Regions from separate parts of the Micromonospora sp. C41 genome, predicted to be linked through region 1. Evidence: riboswitches for the same ligand, from Rfam matches in the RefSeq annotation. Region 1 holds a riboswitch; the other holds the start of a gene.
The links. A riboswitch is a leader RNA that binds a small molecule or an ion and turns the genes downstream of it on or off. The one in region 1 is predicted to bind thiamine pyrophosphate.

Region 1 (10,483 bases):
CCGCGTCGAAGCCCCGGGCGTCCATCGCGACGGCGAGCCGTGTACCGCGCCGGATCGCGCCCACCAACAGCGTGAACGCGGTCGACCCGAACAGCCGCAGCTTCGCCACCGGATTGCGGCCGGCGTCCACGCCGCGGGCCCGCCGGGCCATGCTGATCATCCGCCATTCCTGCTCCAGCAGCGGCACCATCCGGAACGCGGCCAGCGCGCCGATGGCGAACCGGGCGGGCGCCTTCGCGTTCTGGATCAGCGCGTCGGCCAGGTCGGTCGGGTCGGTGGTGGCGAACACGACGATGCCGGGCAGCGCCACCGCGAGCATCCGCAGCACCAGGCCCAGCGCCGTGACGAGCACCCCTTCGGTGACCAGGATCGGCCCGGCCTGGAGCAGCACCGGGCCGGAACGGTCGGCCGCGAAGAGCACAAGCGTGACCAGGATGCCGACGGCACCGGCGAGCAGCGGCCAGGCGCGGCGGGCCAGCACCCGGTAGCGGACGCCGAACAGCGGCAGCACCGCGAGTTCGACGGCGATGGCGACGGCCGGGGCCACCGGATCGAGCGTCGCCACCAGGATCAGCGTGAACACCATCGCGGCGGCCAGCTTCGCCACCGGGTTGCGCCGGGCCAGCGGAGCGCCCGGCGCGGCGACCGGTTCGACGTTGATCACGAGGACGCCCCCAGGGTGAGCGTCCGGTCGGCCAGCGCGGCCACGAAGTCCTCGTCGTGGGTCACCGCCACCACGCCGTGCCCGGCGTCGCGCAGCTCGGCGAGCAGGTCGATCAGTTCCAGCCACGTGCGCCGGTCCTGGCCGAACGTAGGCTCGTCGCAGATCAGCAGGCGGGGCGCGGTGGCCAGGGCCGTCGCCACGCTCAGCCGCCGCGCCTCGCCACCCGAGAGGGTGTACGGGTTGGCGCCGGCCAGCCGGTCCAGCCGCAGCCGCTCCAGCAGGGCGTCCACTGTGGCGCTGACCGCTGCCTGGGGCTGCCCGGTGCGGCGCGGGCCGAGCGCCAGCTCGTCGCGGACGGTGGCGGTGACGAACTGGTGTTCCGGGTCCTGGAACACCGAGCCGATCCGGCGTACCAGCGCGGGCGCCCGCCAGCGGTACGGGGGAGTGCGCGCGTCCCGCCCGGCCAGTTCCGCCGACGCGGTGACGCCGCCCGTGCCGGGTTTCAGCAGGCCGCCCAGGAGCAGCGCCAGCGTCGACTTGCCGGCCCCGTTGGGGCCGAGGACGGCGAGCGCCTCGCCGGCGCGTACTCGAAGATCGGTGGGGTCGAGCCGGGGCGGCAGGCCGAGCCGCTCCGCGGTGAGCAGCACGTCGCCGGGCGGCGTGGTGGCGTGCCGGGGTGGCGTGACCTGGCCGGGCACCCACACCCCGGCGGCGGCCAGCGCGTCGCCGTGCGCGGCGAAGACCGCAGCGGGCGGCCCGTCGGCGCGCACCCCGCCGCCCGGTTCCAGCACCACCACGCGGTCGACCAGCGGCAGCGCCTCGGTGACCCGGTGCTCCACCAGGACCATCGTGGTGTCCGTGTCGAGCGCGTTCGCGACGGCCCGGCGGATCAGCGCGGCGCCGGCCGGGTCGAGGTTGGCGGTGGGCTCGTCCAGCAGCAGCAGTCCGGGGCGCAGCGCGAGCGTGCCGGCCAGGGCGAGCCGCTGCTGCTCGCCGCCGCTGAGCGCGGCGGTCGGCCGGTCCCGGTCGTACGGGAAGCCGACCCGGCGCAGCGCCTCGTCGACGCGGGGCCAGATCTCCCCGGCGGGTACGCCACGGTTCTCCAGCCCGAACGCCACGTCGTCGCCGGAGCGGGCCATGACGAGCTGGGTCTGCGGATCCTGGAACAGGATGCCGACGCGCTCGCGGGCCTTGCGCGGGTCCAGCCCGTCGATCTCGACGGTGCCCTCCTGCTCGCCGGAGTCCTCCGGCAGCAGCCCGGCCAGCGCCGCCAGCAGCGTGCTCTTACCGGCGCCGGAGGGTCCGAGCAGCAGCACCCGCTCGCCGCTCTCCACCCGAAGATCCACCCCGCGCAGAGCCCAGCGTTTCCGTCCCCCGTGCCGCCACCCGAACCCCCGCAGCACCACCCCGCTCACCGCTCACCCACCCCCTCTCCCGGCCCAGCCTGCGTGATCAAGGAGTTCGCGTCCGGAAAACCGTGCCCGGCGGACGCAAACTCCTTGATCACCGGGGCGGGGCGAGGCGAGGCGAGCCTCAGACCAGGGCGCGGTCGCGGCCGGCGGGGAAGCGGTCCAGGACGCCGGTGTTCGCCAGCGCGCGGGTGAGGGCCACCGCACCCAGGCCGGCCACCAGCAGACAGCTGAGCACGCCGAACGCGATGTAGGGCAGCCGGAACGTCGTCCAGCTCGTGCCGGGGTACCAGTAGAGAGCGTCGAACAGCGTGGCGAAGAGGCCGCCGCACGCGCCGGCGAGCGCCGCCGTGAGCGGCCGGTGGAGGCGGTACCGGGTGGCCGCGAAGACCGCCTCGACGCCCAGGCCCTGCACCGCGCCCTGGAGGATCGCCATCGCACCGTAGGGGGAGCCGAGCAGCACCGAGACGGCCGAGGCGACGGTCTCGGTGAGCAGCGCCGCCCCCGGCTTGCGGACGATGAGCGCGCTCAGCACGGCCGGGATGAGCCAGACGCCGTACATGACCGACTGGAGCGGGGCGAAGAAGGCGAACGGCCCGTCGCTGCCCTTCCAGAGGATGTTCCAGAGCTGGAACACGACGCCGAAGGTGACGGCGATGACCGAGGCGACGACGATGTCGACGGTACGCCAGCGGTTGCTGTCGTTGTGGTTCACGGTTGGCTCCCAGTTCGTCGAGGTGAACCAGGAGAAGACGCACGCCGCGCCCGGTGGTCACCGGACGGCGACGCGGCTGGAGGTCGACCGAACTCCCTGCGCTGGCATTACCCAGATCAGGTTCGAGGGTCTGCGGGCACCGGCCCGCACTCTCAGCGCTGTGCGCTCCCCTGTCGGATGTGAAGTTGTCTCGTCGCAGACGCTAGCACCGACCACGGGCCCCGGCCCAGCAGGGCGAGTGTCGGTATGGTGGCGATCATGCTGGTGGATGCGCGGGGACTGACGTTCGAGGTACGCGCCGACGGCCCCGAGGGCGGTGACCCGGTCCTGCTGCTGCACGGCTTCCCGCAGCACTCCGGCGAGTGGGACGCGGTGACGCCCGCGCTGCACGCCGCCGGGCTGCGCACGTACGCGCTCGATCAGCGCGGCTACTCGCCCGGCGCGCGGCCGGCGGACGTCGGGGCGTACCGGATTCCGGAGCTGGTGGCCGACGCGGCGGCGGTGCTGGACTCCCTCGGGGTGACCCGCGCCCACGTGGTCGGCCACGACTGGGGCGCGATCGTGGCGTGGGGTCTGGCGGCGGCGCACCCGGAGCGGGTGCGGACGCTGACCGCGGTGTCGGTGCCGCACCCGGCCGCGATGGGGCACGCGCTCGCCACCGACCCGCGGCAGAAGGTCAAGTCCGCGTACATAGCGTTGTTCCGTAAGCCCGGTACGGCGGAAAAGGTGCTGCTGGCGTGGAACGGTGCCACGCTGCGCAAGCTGCTCAGCGGCGTGGGCGACGCCGGCGCGGTGGCCCGGTACGCCGAGCCGATGCGCGAGCCGGGGGCGTTGACGGCGGCGCTGAACTGGTACCGGGCGATGACCGGGGCGGACATGAAGGCGGTCGCCCCGGTCGGGGTGCCCACCACGTTCGTCTGGAGCGACAAGGACGTGGCGATCGGCCGGACGGCCGCGCAGGCGTGCGCCGCGCACGTCACAGGTGACTACCGGTTCGTGACGCTGCCTGGCGTCAGCCACTGGATCCCGGACGAGGCGCCCGGCCCGCTGGCCGAGGCGATCCTCGCCCGGTGCGCAGGAACGGAGGAGGCATGACGGTGAGCGCCGAGGCGTACCTGGCGGTGGTGACCGAGACGATCGGCCGGGTCGCCGCCGAACAGCGGCGCAACGTGGCGGACGCGGCCGACCTGATCGCGGCGGCGCTGCGCGCCGACGGCGTGGTGCACGCGTTCGGCACCGGGCACTCCGAGGCGCTGGCCATGGAGATCGCCGGTCGGGCCGGTGGGCTGGTGCCCACGAACCGGATCGCGTTGCGTGACCTGGTGCTGGTCGGCGGCGACCCGGCCGACGTGCTGGGCCCGAAGCTGGAACGCGACCCGGCGGTGGCGCACCGCCTCTACGAGCTGGCGCCGATCCGGCCGCAGGACGTGTTCGTGCTCGCCTCGAACTCGGGCGTGAACGGGGCGATGGTCGAGTTCGCGTCCATCGTGAAGGAACGCGGGCACGGGCTGGTGGCGATCACGTCGGCGCAGCACTCGGCCCGGATGACGTCGCGGCACCCGTCCGGCCGCAAGCTCGCCGACTTCGCCGACGTGGTGCTGGACAACGGCGCCCCGTACGGCGACGCCACGCTGCCGCTGCCGGGCGGCGGCGCGGTGGGCGCGGTCTCGTCGATCACCGCGGCGCTGCTGGCCCAGCAGATCGTCGCCGAGGTGGTGGCCCGGCTGGTCGCGGCGGGGGAGCGTCCGCCGGTCTACCTGTCCGCGAACATCACCGGCGGCGACGAGCACAACGCCGAGCTGGAGGCACGGTACGCGGGGCGGATCCGCCGCGGTTCCTGAACCGGTTTCGTGATCATCCGTACGGGGCACAGGCGGTCCTGCCGGTGGGCGTTCACCCGCCGGCCGTGCCGTCTCCCGGGGAGGTCCGCGAGTGTCGAAGGAATCCGAGAAGCAGCGCTGGCAGCGCAACTTCGCCGATCTGTTGCAGGAGCTGCGCGTCGCGCAGACCGGCGTGCAGATCCTGTTCGCCTTCCTGCTGACGCTGCCGTTCAGCGCCGGGTTCGACCGGACCACCGAGTTCCAGCGTGACATCTACATCCTGGCGCTGCTGACCGCAGCCGCCTCCGCCGCGATGATCATTTCTCCGGTGGCGTTCCACCGGGCGCTGTTCCGCCAGGGACGCAAGCCGGAACTGGTCCGCTTCGCCCACCGGATGGCCACCGGCGGCCTGTTCTTCATGCTGATCGCGATGGTCAGCTCGGTCCTGCTGGTCTCCGACTTCGTGCTGGACCGGCCGATCGCGTTCCTGCTCAGCGCGCTCACCGGCCTCTGGTTCCTGATCTTCTGGGCGATCCTGCCGTTCAGCCGCCGCAACTGGGGCGACGACGACATCGACGACGAGGACGACGACCCGCAGACGCTCACCGGCGGCTGACCGTCCGCCAAATCGGACGTGCACGCGGCGCTACCCCTGGGTAACACCCGGGGGTAGCGTCGTTTTCGTCGAGCGCGTCGACGCAGCCGGACCGACGAGGAGGCAGCCGTGACCACGACACAGAACAGCCGGCCCGAGTCCCCCGACGGCGCGGGGCCGCTGCCCGGAGAGGCGGGCCAGGTCACCGAGAAGGAGGCCCGCCAGGTCGCCGAGGCGGCCCGCGAGTCGGCCTGGGACCGGCCCAGCTTCGGCAAGGAACTTTTCCTCGGCCGGTTCCGGCTCGACCTGATCGACCCGTGGCCCCGCCCCGACCCGGCCGAGGTGGCCCGTGCCGACGAGTTCCTCGGCTCGCTGCGGGCGTACCTGGGGTCCGAGGTGGACGGTGAGGCGATCGAGCGGGACGCGCGCATCCCCGACGAGGTGTTCCACGGACTGGCCGGGCTGGGCGCGTTCGGCATGAAGATCGACCGCAAGTACGGCGGACTCGGGCTGAGCAACCTGCACTACTGCCGGGCGCTGATGCTCGTCGGCTCGGTGAGCCCGGCGGTCAGCGCGCTGCTCTCCGCGCACCAGTCGATCGGCGTGCCGCAGCCGCTGAAGATGTTCGGCACACCCGAGCAGAAGGACCGGTTCCTGCCCCGGCTCGCCGCCGGTGAGGTCTCCGCGTTCCTGCTCACCGAGCCGGACGTCGGCTCCGACCCGGCCCGGCTCGCCACCACCGCCGAGCCGACGGCGGACGGCGCCGGCTACCGGCTCAACGGGGTGAAACTCTGGGCCACCAACGGCACGCTCGCCACCCTGCTCGTGGTGATGGCCCGGGTGCCGGCCGGCGAGGGGCGGCGCGGCGGCATCACCGCGTTCATGGTGGAGGGCGACAGCGACGGCATCACCGTCGAGCGGCGCAACTCCTTCGTCGGGCTGCGCGGCCTGGAGAACAGCCTCACCCGCTTCCACGACGTGTTCGTGCCGGCCGAGAACGTGATCGGCGGCGAGGGCAAGGGCCTGAAGATCGCGCTGACCACGTTGAACACCGGCCGTCTCTCGCTGCCGGCCATGTGCGTGGGCGCCGGGAAGTGGGCGCTGAACGTGGCCCGGGAGTGGGCGGCGGACCGGGTCCAGTGGGGCCGACCGGTGGCCGAGCACGAGGCGGTGGCGAAGAAACTGTCGTTCATCGCCGCCACCACGTACGGCATGGAGTCCATGCTCGACCTGTCCTGCATGCTCGCCGACGACGACCGCAACGACATCCGGATCGAGGCGGCGCTGGTCAAGCTCTACGCCAGCGAGATGGCGTGGCGGATCGCCGACGAGCTGATCCAGATCCGCGGCGGACGCGGGTACGAGACGGCCGACTCGCTCGCCGCCCGGGGCGAACGGCCCGCCGCCGTCGAGCAGCTCCTGCGTGACCTGCGGATCAACCGGATCTTCGAGGGCTCCACCGAGATCATGCACCTGCTTATCGCCCGCGAGGCGGTCGACGCGCACCTGTCGGTGGCGGGCGACATCATCGACCCGGACGCCGGGCTGGGCCGCAAGGCGAAGGCGGGCGCGCGGGCCGGCGCCTTCTACGCGAAGTGGCTGCCCACGCTCGCTGTCGGCAAGGGGCAGACGCCCGGGGCGTACCAGGAGTTCGGGCCGCTGGCCGGGCACCTGCGCCACGTCGAGCGGACCTCCCGCAAGCTGGCCCGGTCGACGTTCTACGCGATGTCCCGGTGGCAGGGGAAGATGGAGCGTAAGCAGGCGTTCCTCGGCCGGGTGGTGGACATCGGCGCGGAGCTGTTCGCGATGAGCGCGGTCTGCGTCCGGGCCTACGCCGAGCGGGACGCGCACCCGGAGAACGTCGAGCTGGCCGACCTGTTCTGCCGTCAGGCGCGGCTGCGCGTCGACGAGCTGTTCACCGGCCTGTGGTCGAACACCGACTCGGTCGACGTGGCCGCCGCCAAGCGGATCGTCGCCGGCCGGTACGCCTCGCTGGAGGACGGCGTCCTCACGCCGCCCGCCGACCTGCCGTGGGTGGCGCGCTGGGAACCGGGGCCGTCCACCGCCGAGGACGTGCGCCGCCGCATCCCGCCGGCCGGCTGACCAACCGCTACGCCTCGGCGCGCCCGCGCGGCGGTCGTCGTCCGCCGGTGCGGTGCCGGGTTCCGGCGTGCTGCGCCTGCGGACGGCGTCGTCCGTCGGTCCACGCGGAGTCCGGCGACTGCCCGGCCGCGCAGGAACTTCGGCCGCGCCCCACCGGTCTCCGTTCCCGAACCGGGGGAGCGAGCTGGTGTCGCGGCGTGGCCCGGGCCCGTGGCCGTGGTGCCGGACCTGCGGCGTGCCGTCGGACCGGCGGCCCTCAGACGGGGCCAGCGACCCGTTACGCGGTGTCACGTGGTGCCAGAGGAAGGACTCTGTTTTTGGCGTTATGCCTCTCAGTCATAGATATGACTCAGAGGCATAACGCCGAGAAGTGCATCAGCCGGGAGCCGGGAGCCGGTCCGTCAGCGGCCGCCGCGCAGCCCCAGCCCGCGCAGCTCCAGCGCGGCGAGCGCGTCGACGGTCTCGTCGTCGCCGCGCCGCCACGCCTCGGCGACGTCCGGCGCGATCCGGTTCAGCTTCGACAGCGGCTGACCGGCCAGCGCGCGCAGCGCCAGCAGGTCCCGGCCGGCCGGCGCGCCGGCCAGGGCCTTCGCCGCGCCTGCCCGGCGCATCCAGCGCACCCGCAGCGGCAGCCAGCCGAACAGCACCAGGCCGAGCGGGAACACCAGCACCGCGATGGTCAGCCCGAGCGCCAGCTGCCCGACCATCTCCTGCTGGTCGCGGCCGGCCTCGGCGACCGCGCGGGCGGCGTCGGCGGCCCGGGTGAACGGCGCGGTCAGCTCGTCGCCGACCAGCGGCACGCGGCCGACCTTGCCGCCGGCGTCGGCCAGGTTGTCGGCGAGGCCACCGCCGGCCCCCTCCAGCTTCTGCCCGGGTACGGCGAGCTTCTCGACCACGTCGTGCAGCCACAGCGCGAAGCGGATCGCCGCGTACACCCAGGCGACCACGAGCAGGTCGGTGAGGAACTGGCGGGCCGCGGTGGGAAAGCGGTCGGCGTAAATCTTCACGCCGGACAGCCTGCCACGGCTCGGCCCTGCCGGCACGAGACAGTTTCGCGCCTCAGGAGGGCCCTTCACCGGCGTGGCTGACCGCGTCCGCCACGATGTGCGCGACGTGGTCGTCCACCAGGGCGTACGCGATCTCCCGGCCGCGCCGCGACCCGCGTACCACCCCGGCGCCGCGCAGCACCCGCAGGTGCTGGGAGACCAGCGGCTGTGGCGCGCCGAGCTTCTCGACCAGCTCGTGCACGCAGCGCTCGCCCTCGGCCAGCTCGCTGACGATCGCGAGCCGGATCGGGGCCGAGAGCGCGCGCAGCAGGTCACCCGCGCCCTCGAAGGCGTCGTACCCGTTCGTGCCGGTCACCCTGTAACGGTAACCAATCCCAGCTGCGTCAGCCGGTAGGGCCTCATCCGAGCAGCACCTCGTGCTCGGCGGGCTCGACCGGCGGCGCGGCCCGGTCGCTCCCGCTCCGGCGTCGCAGCGCCCGCACACCGGCCGCGCCGAGCGCGACCAGCAGGAACGAGCCGATCGCCACCAGCACCACCGACGCGCCGGGCGCGGTGTCAGCGGTGGCCGCCACCCAGACGCCGGCGCCGGCGGCGAACAGCCCCAGGGCCATGGCCGCCGCCATGGTGGACCGGAAGCCCCGGGTCACCTGCTGCGCGGTGGCCACCGGCACCACCATCAGCGCGCTGATCAGCAGCACCCCGACCGCCCGCATGGCGATGGTCACCGTGATCGCGGTGCCGACCGCGATGATCAGGTTCAGCGCGCGTACCGGCAGGCCGGAGACGCGCGCGTACTCCTCGTCGTGGCAGACCGCGAACAGCGCCGGGCGCAGCACCAGCATGGTCACCAGCAGCGCCGCGCCGAGCACGCCGATGGTGACCAGGTCGCCCTGCGAGGTGGTGGTCAGCGACCCGAACAGGTACGCGTTGAGCGCCCCGCTGCTGGCGTCGGAGAGCCCGACCAGCACCACGCCACCGGCGATGCCGCCGTAGAACAGCAGCGCCAGCGCCAGGTCGCCGGAGGTGCGCCCGTACGCGCGGACCAGCTCGATGACGATCGCGCCGAGCGTCGCGGCGATCACTGCCACCAGCACGGGAGAGCGGTTGAGCAGCAGGCCCGCGCCGACGCCGGTGAGCGCCACGTGCCCGATCCCGTCGCCGATCAGGGCCAGCCGCCGCTGCACCAGGTAGATGCCGAGCGCGGGCGCGGCCAGCCCGATGATCAGCGCGCCGACCAGGGCGCGGAGCATGAAGTCGTACTGGAAGAGGTCCATCTCAGATGCCTGTCCAGAGCCGGGCGGGCTCCTCGTCGCAGTGCGGGTGCACGTGCTCGTGGTCGGGGTCGGCGTGGTGGCCGGCGGGTTCCGGCACGGCGCCGTCGTGGGCGATGCCGCCCTGGTGCACCACCACGGCCCGGCTGATCAGCGGGCGCAGCGGGCCCAGCTCGTGCGCGACGAGCAGCACCGTGCCGCCGCCGTCCCGGAACGAGCGCAGCGCCCCGGCGAACGCCTCCTGGCTGGCCGCGTCCACCCCGGCGGTCGGCTCGTCGAGCACCAGCAGCTCCGGCCCGCCGGCGAGCGCGCGGGCGATCAGGGTGCGCTGCTGCTGGCCGCCGGAGAGCGTGGACACCGGGTCGCCGGCCCGGTCGGCGAGCCCGACGGCGTCCAGCGCCGCCGCCACCGCCTCCCGGTCCGCCCGTCCGGCGGGCCGCAGCACGCCGCGGCGGGCCAGCCGCCCGGACGCCACCACCTCGCGTACGGTGGCGGGCACTCCGCTGCCCGCGCCGAGCCGCTGCGGCACGTACCCGATTCGGTGCCACTGCCGGAAGCGGCGCTGCGGCGTGCCGAACAGGGCGACCGACCCGGCGCCGACCGGCACCAGGCCGAGCGCGGCGCGCACGAGCGTCGACTTGCCGGAGCCGTTGGCGCCGAGCACGGCGACCACCTCGCCGGCGGTCACTGTCAACGAGACGTCACGCAGCACCGGGCGGCCGTCGTAGCCGACTGTGGCGTGCGCGATCTCGATCACGGGTGGGGTCATGAACAGTCCAGAGCGGTTCGCAGGGTCTGCAGGTTGGTACGCATCGCGGAGAGGTAGTCGCCGTCGGCGGGCGGGCCCTCCAGCGGGTCCAGCACCGCCGTCTTCGCGCCCACCTCACGCGCGATCGTCT
Region 2 (10,483 bases), on a different contig from region 1:
TCGACATCCGCAACTTCGGCCAGAAGTCGATCGACGAGGTCAAGATGAAGCTCGCCGGGATGGGCCTGGGGCTGAAGGACTCGGCTCCGAACTTCGACCCGGCGCACGTCGTGGACGCCTTCGGTGAGGCGGACTACGACACCGACGACTACCGCGAGACCGAGCAGCTCTAGTCCGCGCTGCCGCCACACCTGAGGAGCACCAAGCATGCCCACGCCCACCAAGGGCCCCCGCCTCGGCGGCAGCCCCGCGCACGAGCGGCTGATGCTGGCCAACCTGGCCACCGCGCTGTTCCAGCACGGCAAGATCCAGACCACCGAGACGAAGGCCCGGCGGCTGCGTCCGCTGGCCGAGCAGCTCATCACCAAGGCCAAGCGCGGCGACCTCGCCTCGCGTCGCCGGGTGCTGGGCGTCGTCAAGGACAAGGACGTGGTCTACGCCCTGTTCGACCAGATCGCGCCCCGGTACGCCAACCGCAACGGTGGCTACACCCGGATCGTGAAGACCGGTCCGCGCAAGGGTGACGCCGCTCCGATGGCGATCATCGAGCTGGTGGAGGAGCTTCAGGTCGCCGAGCCGAAGGCGAACAAGAAGACCGCCGCCCGCAAGGCCGCGCAGCAGGACAAGGTCGAGGCCCTGGCCCCGGCCGAGGAGAAGCCGCGCTCCAGCGAGGGCGACCAGGACGCCGAGGCCCCGGTCTCCGCGTCGGGTGACACCGCCGCCGCCCGCGAGGACAGCGACGAGGCCACCGAGAACGACAAGGCCTGAGATCAGGCTCGACCGGGCCCGGCATCCCCTCGGGGGTGCCGGGCCCGTCGCCGTCGACAGGAGGTACGAGGTGGACGAGCGGATCCGGCTGCGGCTGGACGTCTCGTACGACGGCACGGACTTCTCCGGCTGGGCGCCCCAGCCGACCCGGCGCACCGTGGCCGGCGTGCTCATGCAGACGCTGGACCTGGTGCTCGGCGCGGGCACGGCGACCGGCCTGACGGTGGCCGGGCGTACCGACGCCGGGGTGCACGCCACCGGGCAGGTCTGCCACCTCGACCTGCCCGCCGCGGTGTGGCGGGAGCACGAGGGGCGGCTGCTGCGCCGGCTGGCCCGGCTCCTCCCGCCGGATGTGCGGGTACGCGCCATGACCGAGGTGCCGGCCGACTTCGACGCCCGCTTCTCGGCCACGTTCCGGCGTTACGAGTACCGGGTCACCGACGCCCCGTGGGGCGCCGAGCCGCTGCGCCGCCGGCACACCCTGGCCTGGCCGAAGCCGCTGGACCTCGCGGCGCTGAACGCCGCCGCGGCCGGGCTGGTGGGCGAGCACGACTTCGCCGCGTACTGCCGGCGCAAGGAGAACGCCACCACGCTGCGCGAGGTGACCCGGCTGGACTGGCGGCGCGACCCGGACGGGATCCTGGTCGCCACCGTCCAGGCCGACGCGTTCTGCCAGAACATGGTGCGCAGCCTGGTCGGGGCGATGCTGGTGGCCGGGGACGGGCGGCGGCCGGTGCAGTGGCCGGCCGGCCTGCTGACCCGGCGTGAGCGCTCCAGCGAGGTGACAGTGGCGCCCGCGCACGGCCTCGCCCTGGTCGCTGTGGGCTACCCGGCCGACCCGGCCGAGTACGCCCGCCGCGCCGATCTGACCCGCCGGTTGCGGGTGCCGGTGGCCGAGGGCTGACCGGAGGTCAGTCGGTGCCCCGCTGACCGGCGCTGTCCCCGGCCGACTCCGCGTCGGGCTGCCCGGCCGTTCCGGCCGCCGCACGACGGTCCAGCACAGCCCGGTTGAGGTGCAGTTCGACCATGTCGTACATGATCTCGCGGGCGGCTGCGTCGTCGCTGGGGATGCGTTCCCCGTCGGCGCGCGTGACCAGGCAGTAGGCGACGTAGTGTCCGCGTACCTGCCAGGCGACCCGGGCCGCGGCCTTCTCCACCACCTCGGTGTCGTCGCCCGCCGCCATGCCACGGAACCGTCCCTGGCGCGCGTCGAGCAGCGGCCGGATGCGGTCGCGTACCCGCTGGGCGGTGGCCACGTCGGTGAGGTTGAACAGACCGGCGGTGATCAGGTGGTCGCCGTCGGGGGAGCGGAGCGTGCCCCGCACGACCTGGTTGCAGCCGAGCCGGACCAGCAGGTCGGCGATCTCGCCGGTGGCCGCTACCTGACACTTCGTACTGGCCTGGGTCTTGAGCACCCGGTACGCCGGCTTCCCGTCGGTGAGCACCAGGTCCTTGGTCGGGAAGACCTCCTTGGCGGTGAGCGTCGCCTGGTCGGTGTCCCGGGAGTCCAGGTCGGTGCCGCCGGCCGGGGTGCTCGACTCGCTCGGCTGCGGGGTCGGCTGGCCGGCGGACGGCGTGGCCGTCCGCTCGTCCAGCAGCGCCGCGACGGCGAGCCCGGTGAGCGAGAGCAGCAGCAGTACGGCGGCGCCACCGACGAGCGCCTGCCAGAACCGGCTGCCGCCGTTGCGGCGGTCGGCGCGCCGGGCCCGGGGCAGTTCGGAGACGTCGCCGGCGCGGGCGGTCGGGTTGGCGGGGATCGGCACTGTCGGCCGGTTCGTCGCCGCCGGTACGGGCGCGGGCATGGGTGGCGCGGGCTGCGGCACCGGGGACGGCTCCCGTGGTGGCGCGGGCCGTCCCGGTGTCGGCGCCGGGGCCGGTGGCGCCGGAACGGGTGCGCGGGTGTCGTCCGCCACCGCCTGCCCGTCGGGGTCGTCCTGCCCGGCCGCGCCGGCCGGCGGCAGCGCCGGTTGCGGGCGCGGCGGCGGGGGCAGCGACGGCGTGGGGAACCGGGAGCGTGACGGACCCGCGGGCGGCGGCGTCGTGGCTGCGGGCCCGTGCGGGGCCGACCCGGGCTTCGGGTACTCCAGGAAGGCGTCCTCATCGGACTCGTACCGGTACACCATGTGGCATAGAGTAGGACTGATTGTCCCTTTCAGGGGTAATATCGGGAAAATCTGGCGGAGTGGCGTCCGGCTCCGCCCCTGACACCGTTGCCGGAACCGCCCCGGCCCGGTGCGAGAATGCCTGCGTGACCGGCGACCACTACTTCACCGCTGAGCCCTCGGGCCCGGCCCGCCCGCGCGAGGTCGAGTTCACAGTCGCCGGGCGCGACTACACGCTCGGCTCGGCCGGTGGCGTCTTCTCCGCCGACCGGCTCGACCCCGGCACCGCCGTGCTGCTGCGCAAGGCCGACCTGCCGGCCGCCGACGTCACCGGCGCGCTGCTCGACATCGGCTGCGGCTTCGGCCCGATCACCTGCGTCCTCGCCACTGTCGCGCCGGAGGCCACCGTCTGGGCCGTGGACGTCAACGAGCGGGCCCGCGCCCTCACCACCGCCAACGCGGCAAGGGTCGGCGCCGCCGACCGGGTACGCGCCGTCGCGCCCGACGAGCTGCCGGACGACGTCACCTTCACCCAGATCTGGTCCAACCCGCCCATCCACATCGGCAAACCGGAACTGCACGGCCTGCTGCTGCGCTGGCTGCCCCGGCTCGCCCCGGACGGCGTGGCCTGGCTCGTCGTCGCCCGGCACCTCGGCGGCGACTCGCTGCACCGCTGGCTGGTCGAGCAGGGCTGGTCCGTCGAGCGGCACGCCAGCCAGAAGGGCTACCGGGTGCTGCGCGTCACCCGGTAATCCGGTGTCGTCCAGCGGCCCGGCTCGGGCAGGATGCCCGCGTGGGATACGTGGACGTGGCAGCGGTCGGGCACATCCTCCCGGACGGGCGTGAGCTGTTCAGCGACGTCTCGTTCCGGGTCGGTGAGGGTGCCAAGGTGGCGCTGGTCGGCCCGAACGGCGCCGGCAAGACCACGCTGCTGCGGATGGTCGCCGGTGACCTGCCGGTGAAGACCGGCGCGATCGCGCGCTCCGGCGGGCTGGGCGTGATGCGGCAGTTCATCGGCATGATCGGCGACGAGTCCACGCTCGCCGACCTGGCGCTCTCCCTCGCCCCGCCCGCGCTGCGCGACGCCGGGCGGCGGCTCGCCGAGACCGAGGCGGCCATGCGGGCGGCCGAGGTCCGCGGCAAGTACAGCTCCGCCGCCGCCAAGGCCCAGCTCGCGTACGCCGAGGCGCTCGCCGCCTGGGGCGAGACCGGCGGTTACGACGCGGAGGTCCTCTTCGACACCGTCGCCACCATCGTGCTGGACCTGCCGTGGGACAGCGCCCGGGACCGGCCGGTGCGCACGCTCTCCGGCGGCCAGCAGAAACGCTTCGCGCTGGAACTGCTGCTGCGCGGCCCGGACGAGGTGCTGCTGCTCGACGAGCCGGACAACTTCCTCGACGTACCCGGCAAACGCTGGCTGGAGGGGCGGCTGCGCGAGTCGGCCAAGTCCGTGCTGTACGTCTCACACGACCGGGAACTGCTGGCCCAGACCGCCGACCGGGTCGTCGCGGTGGAGGGCGGCAGCGCCTGGGTGCACCCGGGCGGCTTCGCGAGCTGGCACGACGCCCGGGTCGCCCGGCACGCCCGCCTCGACGAGCTGCGCAAACGCTGGGACGAGGAGCACCAGAAGCTGCGCGAGCTGATGCTGATGTACAAGCAGAAGGCCGCGTACAACGACGGGATGGCGTCCCGCTACCAGGCCGCGCAGACCCGGCTGCGCAAGTTCGAGGAGGCCGGGCCGCCGCCCGTACCCCCGAAGGACCAGGACATCCGGATGCGCCTGACCGGCGGGCGGACAGGCAAGCGCGCGGTCATCGCCGAGCAGTTGGAGCTGGACGGCCTGACGTACCCGTTCGACCTGGAACTCTGGTACGGCGACCGGGTCGCGGTGCTCGGCGCGAACGGCACCGGCAAGTCGCACTTCCTGCGCCTGCTGGCCCGCGGCGGCACCGACCCGGAGCCCGGCAACACCCCGGTCGACGGCGCCGCCGCGCTCGCGCCGGTCGCGCACGGCGGCGTGGTCCGGCTCGGCGCGCGGGTGCGGCCCGGGCACTTCTCGCAGACCCACGACCGCCCCGAGCTGATGGCGAAGACGCTGGTCGAGGTGCTGTGGCGCGGCGACGAGCACCGGGCCGGCATGGACCGGCACGCCGCCATGGCGGCGCTGTCCCGGTACGAGCTGGCCGGGCAGGGCGACCAGCGGTTCGGCACGCTCTCCGGCGGTCAGCAGGCCCGCTTCCTGGTGCTGCTGCTGGAACTGTCCGGCGCGACGCTGCTGCTGCTGGACGAGCCCACCGACAACCTCGACCTGGCCTCGGCCGAGGCGCTGGAGGCCGGGCTGACCGCGTTCGAGGGAACTGTCGTCGCGGTCACCCACGACAGGTGGTTCACCCGTACCTTCGACCGGTTCGTGCTGTTCCGGGGCGACGGTGACGTGGTGGAGACGCCGGCGCCGGTCTGGGACGTGGCCTGAGCCGCTCCCCGGGTGGGCCCCGGGGAGCGGGCATAGGGTGGATCTCGTGAGTGAGATGACCTATCGCCGGCTGGGCGACTCCGGGCTCGTGGTGTCAGTGGTCGGCATCGGCTGCAACAACTTCGGCCGCAAACTCGACCTCGACGGCACCCGGGCGGTGGTCGACGCCGCCCTCGACGCCGGGATCAACTTCTTCGACACCGCCGACATCTACGGCGAGCCGCAGGGCGCCTCCGAGGAACTGCTCGGCCAGGCGCTCAAAGGCCGCCGCGACGACGTGGTGGTGGCCACCAAGTTCGGCATGGACATGCACGGCGCGAACGGGCCGGACCACGACGCCCGGGGCGCCCGCCGCTACATCGCCCGCGCCGTCGAGGCGTCGCTGCGCCGGCTCGGCACCGACCACATCGACCTGTACCAGATGCACGAGCCAGACCCGGGCACCCCGATCGACGAGACGCTCGCCGCGCTCGACGACCTGGTGACCGCCGGCAAGGTGCGCTACCTGGGCAACTCCAACTTCGCCGGCTGGCAGATCGCCGACGCCGACTGGACCGCGTCGTCGCAGGGGCGTACCCGGTTCATCTCCGCGCAGAACCACTACTCGCTGGTGGAACGCGGGGTGGAGGCCGAGGTGATCCCGGCGTGCGAGCGGTTCGGCCTCGGCATGCTGCCGTTCTTCCCGCTGGCCAACGGGCTGCTCACCGGCAAGTACAAGCGTGGCGAGGCGCCCCCGGCCGGTAGCCGGCTGGCCGGCGGCGGCCGGTACGCCGAGCGGCTGGCCGCCGCGCGCTGGGACGTCATCGAGGCGATCGATGCGTACGCGGCCGAGCGCGGCATCAGCATGCTGCACGTGGCCATCGGCGGCCTGGCGGCCCGTCCCGCGGTGACGTCCGTGATCGCCGGCGCCACCACTCCCGACCAGGTGAAGGCGAACGCCGAAGCCGGCACGTGGCAGCCGTCCGACGAGGACCTGGCCGCCTTGGACGCCATCCTCTGACTGTCCGCGCCCGCGCGCTCGGGCTTGCACGTCGGGCGTGTGCTGGCGCGCTCGGGTTTGCACGTCGGGGCGTGTGCTCGTGTGTCGGGTGTGTGCGTCGGGGCGTGTGCTCACCCGTTTGGGCCTGCGCACACCGGGCTGCCCGCGCGCTCAGCTCACCCACGCGTTCGGCTCCGCCCGCACGTGGACTGTGCGCCCTCGGTTGGGGGTGCGCCCGCGCGGCCTGCGCCCCATCAAGGCTCGCCCACGCGTCAGGCACCCATGGCGTGCCACCCACAGGCAGCGCTCACGACGAGTGGAACACCATGGGTGTCATAAGGGCCTTGAGACACCCATGGCGTTCCACTCGGGGCTGGATCTGGCGACGAGTGGAACGCGATGGGTGTTTGCGGGCGGGCCTCTGACGCCCGTGGTGTCTCGGGCGGCTCGACGGGTGGCGAGCCGGGGACCCAACGGGTGGCGGGCGGCGAAATGGGGGCCCGGTGGGTGGTGGGTGGTCCGGTGGGTGGTAGGTGGCGAAATGGGGGCCAGCGGTGACGTGTGGCGGGCCGGGGGCGTAGCGGGGTGAGGCTCGTGGCGGCGGGCGCGGATCAGTGGTTCGCCTCGGTGGCACGACGTTCTGCCAAGGCCTGGCGCACCAGGGCCACTGTGGCGTCGGGCCGGCGTAGCACGTCGTCGGCGGTGAAGCGGAGCACGAGCCACCCGGCCGCGCGCAGCGCGTTCAGGCGAGCCACGTCACGGCGGAAGTGAGCCCGTTCGCGGTGGTGGTCGCCGTCGTACTCGACCGCGAGGCGGAGCGCCGGCCAGGCCAGGTCCACCCGGGCCACGAAGCGTCCACCGGCGCGTACCTCGTGCTGAGCGGTGAGCGGGCCGAGGCCGGCGTCGAGCAGGAGCAGCCGCAGGCGAGTCTCCATCGGGGACTCGCTCAACGGCTCGGCCAGCGCCAGCACCTCACGCAACAGCGGAGCGCCCGGCCAGCCCGGCCGGGCGGCGGCGTAGGCCCGCAGGGCGGGCAGCTTCACGGCCCGGCGACGCAGCAGCGCCTCGACGGCGACCAACGCCTCGGCGAGTGAGCCCTGCCGGCCCAGGTCGAACGCCGTGCGAAGGGGCGTGGTGACCGGCAGCCCGCCGACGAGGGTGCGGTCCCGCTCCGGCAGCGGTGACCGGACCAACCGCAACCGTGGGTGCGGTCGCAGCCGCGCAGCAGTCGGCAACAGTACTGTCACCGGCGCGTCGCGGGGGAGCACGTCCGCGCCGAACAACCACGCGGCGCTGCGCCCCGCCAGCACGGCCCCCGGCGGCAGGCGCAACGCCACCGCCTCGCACCACATCCGGTGGTCGTCGGCGCGGTACCCGTCGCGGTGCACGTACACGTCCGGCAGCAGGCGGATCCAGGTCTGCCCGCGCAGCATCGTCCAGGTGAGTAGCCCTTCGGAGACGGCGTCGCTGCCCCGGAACGGCAGGACCGCCAGGCGGCGGGGAACACGGGCGGGAACGGACACCCAGGCAGCGTGTCGTGACGGGACGGTCACCCGCTGCCCCGATCCGGCGGACGGCTGGTTCCTGGGAAAAACCTCACCCGGGCTTCCGTACGGGCGGGAGGCGTCGTACGGTAGGCCGCAAGTGACCCACGGGAGCCCGGTGCGGACCGGGCTGAGAGGGGGGCTGGGAGCCCCCGACCGTCGAACCTGATCCGGGTAATGCCGGCGCAGGGAGGAGCGTTGCCGTGCTGTCCCTGGGACGACTGCATCTCATCACCGACACCCGGCCGGGGCGTGACCCGCTCGCCGTGTTGCGTGCCGCACTGCCCGTGGCGGGCGCAGACCTCGTCGTGCAGGTGCGCGTGGAGGACGACGCCACCGACCGGGAGGCGTACGATCTGGCCCGGCTGGTGGTCGACGCCTGCCGGCCGTACGGAGCACAGTGCCTGGTCAACGACCGGCTGCACGTGGCGCTCGCGGTGGACGCCGCCGGTGGCCACGTCGGCGCGGACGACCTGCCGGTGCGTGCCGCGCGCCGGGTGCTCGGCCCGGACGCGGTGCTCGGGGCGACCGCCCGCGAACCGGTGACCGCCCGGGCCGCGGTGGACGCGGGCGCGAGCTACCTGGGCGTGGGCCCGTGCCACGTCACCACCACCAAGTCCGGCCTGCCGGAACCGATCGGCCCCGAGGGGATACGCGCGGTCGCCGAAGCGGTGACCGTGCCGGTGATCGCGGTCGGCGGGGTGACCGCCTCAAGCGTGCCGGAGCTGCGGGCCGCCGGGACGTACGGGGTGGCGGTGGTCGGCGCGCTCAGCGGGGCAGCCGATCCCGCGCACGCCACCGCCGAGCTGCTGCGGGCCCTGACGTGTTAACAGGGGGCCCTTCCTCTACCGGAGGCGTTAACAGGGGGCCCTTCCTTAACGACGTGGCGGTGGTGGGGGGCGGGCCTGTCGGGTGGGCGATCGCGTGGCGGTGCGCGCAACGTGGACTGCGCGTGGTGGTGCACGACGACCGGCCCGGGTCGGGCGCGTCGTCGGTGGCCGCCGGGATGCTGTCGCCGGTCGCCGAGGCGTACTTCGGTGAGCACGAACTCACCGCGCTGCTCGTCGAGTCCGCCGCCCGCTGGCCCGGCTTCGCGACCGAGCTGGCCGAGGCGAGCGACGTCGACATCGGCTACCGCACCGAGGGCACGCTCGTCGTCGGGCTCACCGCCGACGACCTGGCCGAGGCGAGGCGGCTGTGGTCGTACCAGCAGGGCCTGGAACTGCCGATCACGCCGCTGCGTCCCTCGGAGCTGCGCGACCGCGAGCCGGCGTTGGCGCCGCGCGTGCGCGGCGGCGCGGTGGCCCCCGGTGATCACCAGGTCGACCCGCGGCGGCTGGTCGCCGCGTTGCGCACGGCCGCGGAACGCGCCGGCGTGGAGCTGCGCCCGGCGCGCGTCGGCGCGCTGTCCGAGGTGGACGCGCGGGTCACTGTGGTCGCGGCCGGCTGCGGCGCGGCGGCGCTGACCGGCCTGCCGGTCCGCCCGGTGAAGGGCCAGGTGCTGCGGCTGCGCGCGCCGGGTGGCGGTCCGCCGGGCTTCCGGCACGTGATCCGGGGGTACGCGGACAGCGAGCCGGTCTACCTGGTGCCCCGGGACAGCGGCGAGGTCGTGGTCGGGGCGACGGTCGAGGAGCGCGCGGACACCGCTGTCACCGCCGGTGGCGTGCTGACACTGCTGCGCGCCGCCACGGAGCTGGTGCCGGAACTCGTCGAGTACGAGCTGGTGGAGGCAGTCGCCGGGCTGCGCCCCGGTACGCCGGACAACGCGCCGATCATCGGGCCGCTGCCCGGGCAGCCGGGTGTGCTCGCCGCGACCGGACATCACCGGCACGGCATCGTGCTCACCCCGGTCACCGCCGACCTGGTCACCGAGCTGATCGTCACCGGCGAGCCGGATCCCGCGCTCGCCCCCTTCACCCCGGACCGCTTCGGGAAGGAGCGCACGTGGAACTGATCGTCAACGGCACCGGCCGGACGCTGCCCGAGGGCGTCACCGTCGCCGAGGTGGTCCGCACCGTCACCGACCGGGAGCGCGGGCTCGCCGTGGCGGTGAACGGCGAGGTGGTGCCGCGCGGCGGCTGGTCGGCGAGCGTCCTGCGCGACGGCGACCGGGTCGAGGTGCTCAGCGCCACCCAGGGCGGGTGAGCAGGATGTCCACGCTTGAGATCGGCGGGGTCGGGTTCGGCTCCCGGCTCATCCTCGGCACCGGTGGCGCGGCGAACCTGCACGTGCTGGAGGCGGCGATCCGCGCGTCCGGCACCGAGCTGGTGACGCTGGCGCTGCGCCGGGTCGACACCACGCCCGGCGGGTCGGGTGGCCTGCTCGACCTGGTGGAGCGGTGCGGCGTACGGCTGCTGCCGAACACCGCCGGCTGCCGTACCGCGGTGGAGGCGGTGAAGACGGCGCACCTGGCCCGGGAGGCGTTCGACACCGACTGGGTGAAGCTTGAGGTGATCGGCGACGAGCGCACGCTCCTGCCCGACGGGGTGGAGCTGCTGCGCGCCGCCGAGGAGCTGGTCGCGGACGGGTTCACCGTGCTGCCGTACACGTCGGACGATCCGGTGCTCGCGCGGCGGCTGGCCGACGTGGGCTGCGCGGCGGTGATGCCGGCCGGGTC

Region 2: linked by a shared signal. The riboswitch ahead of thiE (thiamine phosphate synthase) and the one ahead of KBX43_RS25185 (ECF transporter S component) in region 1 are both predicted to bind thiamine pyrophosphate.

What each region holds. Positions count from the first base shown of each region.
Region 1 covers NZ_JAGPXP010000029.1:6,143-16,625, reverse strand. Annotated here, with positions in the region: gene KBX43_RS25195 (energy-coupling factor transporter transmembrane protein EcfT) at 1-664, opposite strand, end outside; gene KBX43_RS25190 (ABC transporter ATP-binding protein) at 661-2,079, opposite strand; gene KBX43_RS25185 (ECF transporter S component) at 2,198-2,788, opposite strand; TPP riboswitch at 2,864-2,970, opposite strand; gene KBX43_RS25180 (alpha/beta fold hydrolase) at 3,047-3,883, shown strand; gene KBX43_RS25175 (sugar isomerase domain-containing protein) at 3,880-4,629, shown strand; gene KBX43_RS25170 (DUF6328 family protein) at 4,721-5,224, shown strand; gene KBX43_RS25165 (acyl-CoA dehydrogenase family protein) at 5,333-7,306, shown strand; gene KBX43_RS25160 (hypothetical protein) at 7,708-8,313, opposite strand; gene KBX43_RS25155 (metalloregulator ArsR/SmtB family transcription factor) at 8,366-8,668, opposite strand; gene KBX43_RS25150 (metal ABC transporter permease) at 8,712-9,587, opposite strand; gene KBX43_RS25145 (metal ABC transporter ATP-binding protein) at 9,589-10,353, opposite strand; gene KBX43_RS25140 (metal ABC transporter substrate-binding protein) at 10,350-10,483, opposite strand, start outside.
Region 2 covers NZ_JAGPXP010000004.1:246,026-256,508, reverse strand. Annotated here, with positions in the region: gene KBX43_RS06975 (DNA-directed RNA polymerase subunit alpha) at 1-173, shown strand, start outside; gene rplQ (50S ribosomal protein L17) at 208-768, shown strand; gene truA (tRNA pseudouridine(38-40) synthase TruA) at 839-1,672, shown strand; gene KBX43_RS06960 (hypothetical protein) at 1,680-2,891, opposite strand; gene KBX43_RS06955 (class I SAM-dependent methyltransferase) at 3,017-3,622, shown strand; gene KBX43_RS06950 (ABC-F family ATP-binding cassette domain-containing protein) at 3,664-5,343, shown strand; gene KBX43_RS06945 (aldo/keto reductase) at 5,381-6,343, shown strand; gene KBX43_RS06940 (DUF559 domain-containing protein) at 6,934-7,845, opposite strand; TPP riboswitch at 7,964-8,075, shown strand; gene thiE (thiamine phosphate synthase) at 8,070-8,696, shown strand; gene thiO (glycine oxidase ThiO) at 8,690-9,820, shown strand; gene thiS (sulfur carrier protein ThiS) at 9,811-10,011, shown strand; gene KBX43_RS06920 (thiazole synthase) at 10,017-10,483, shown strand, end outside.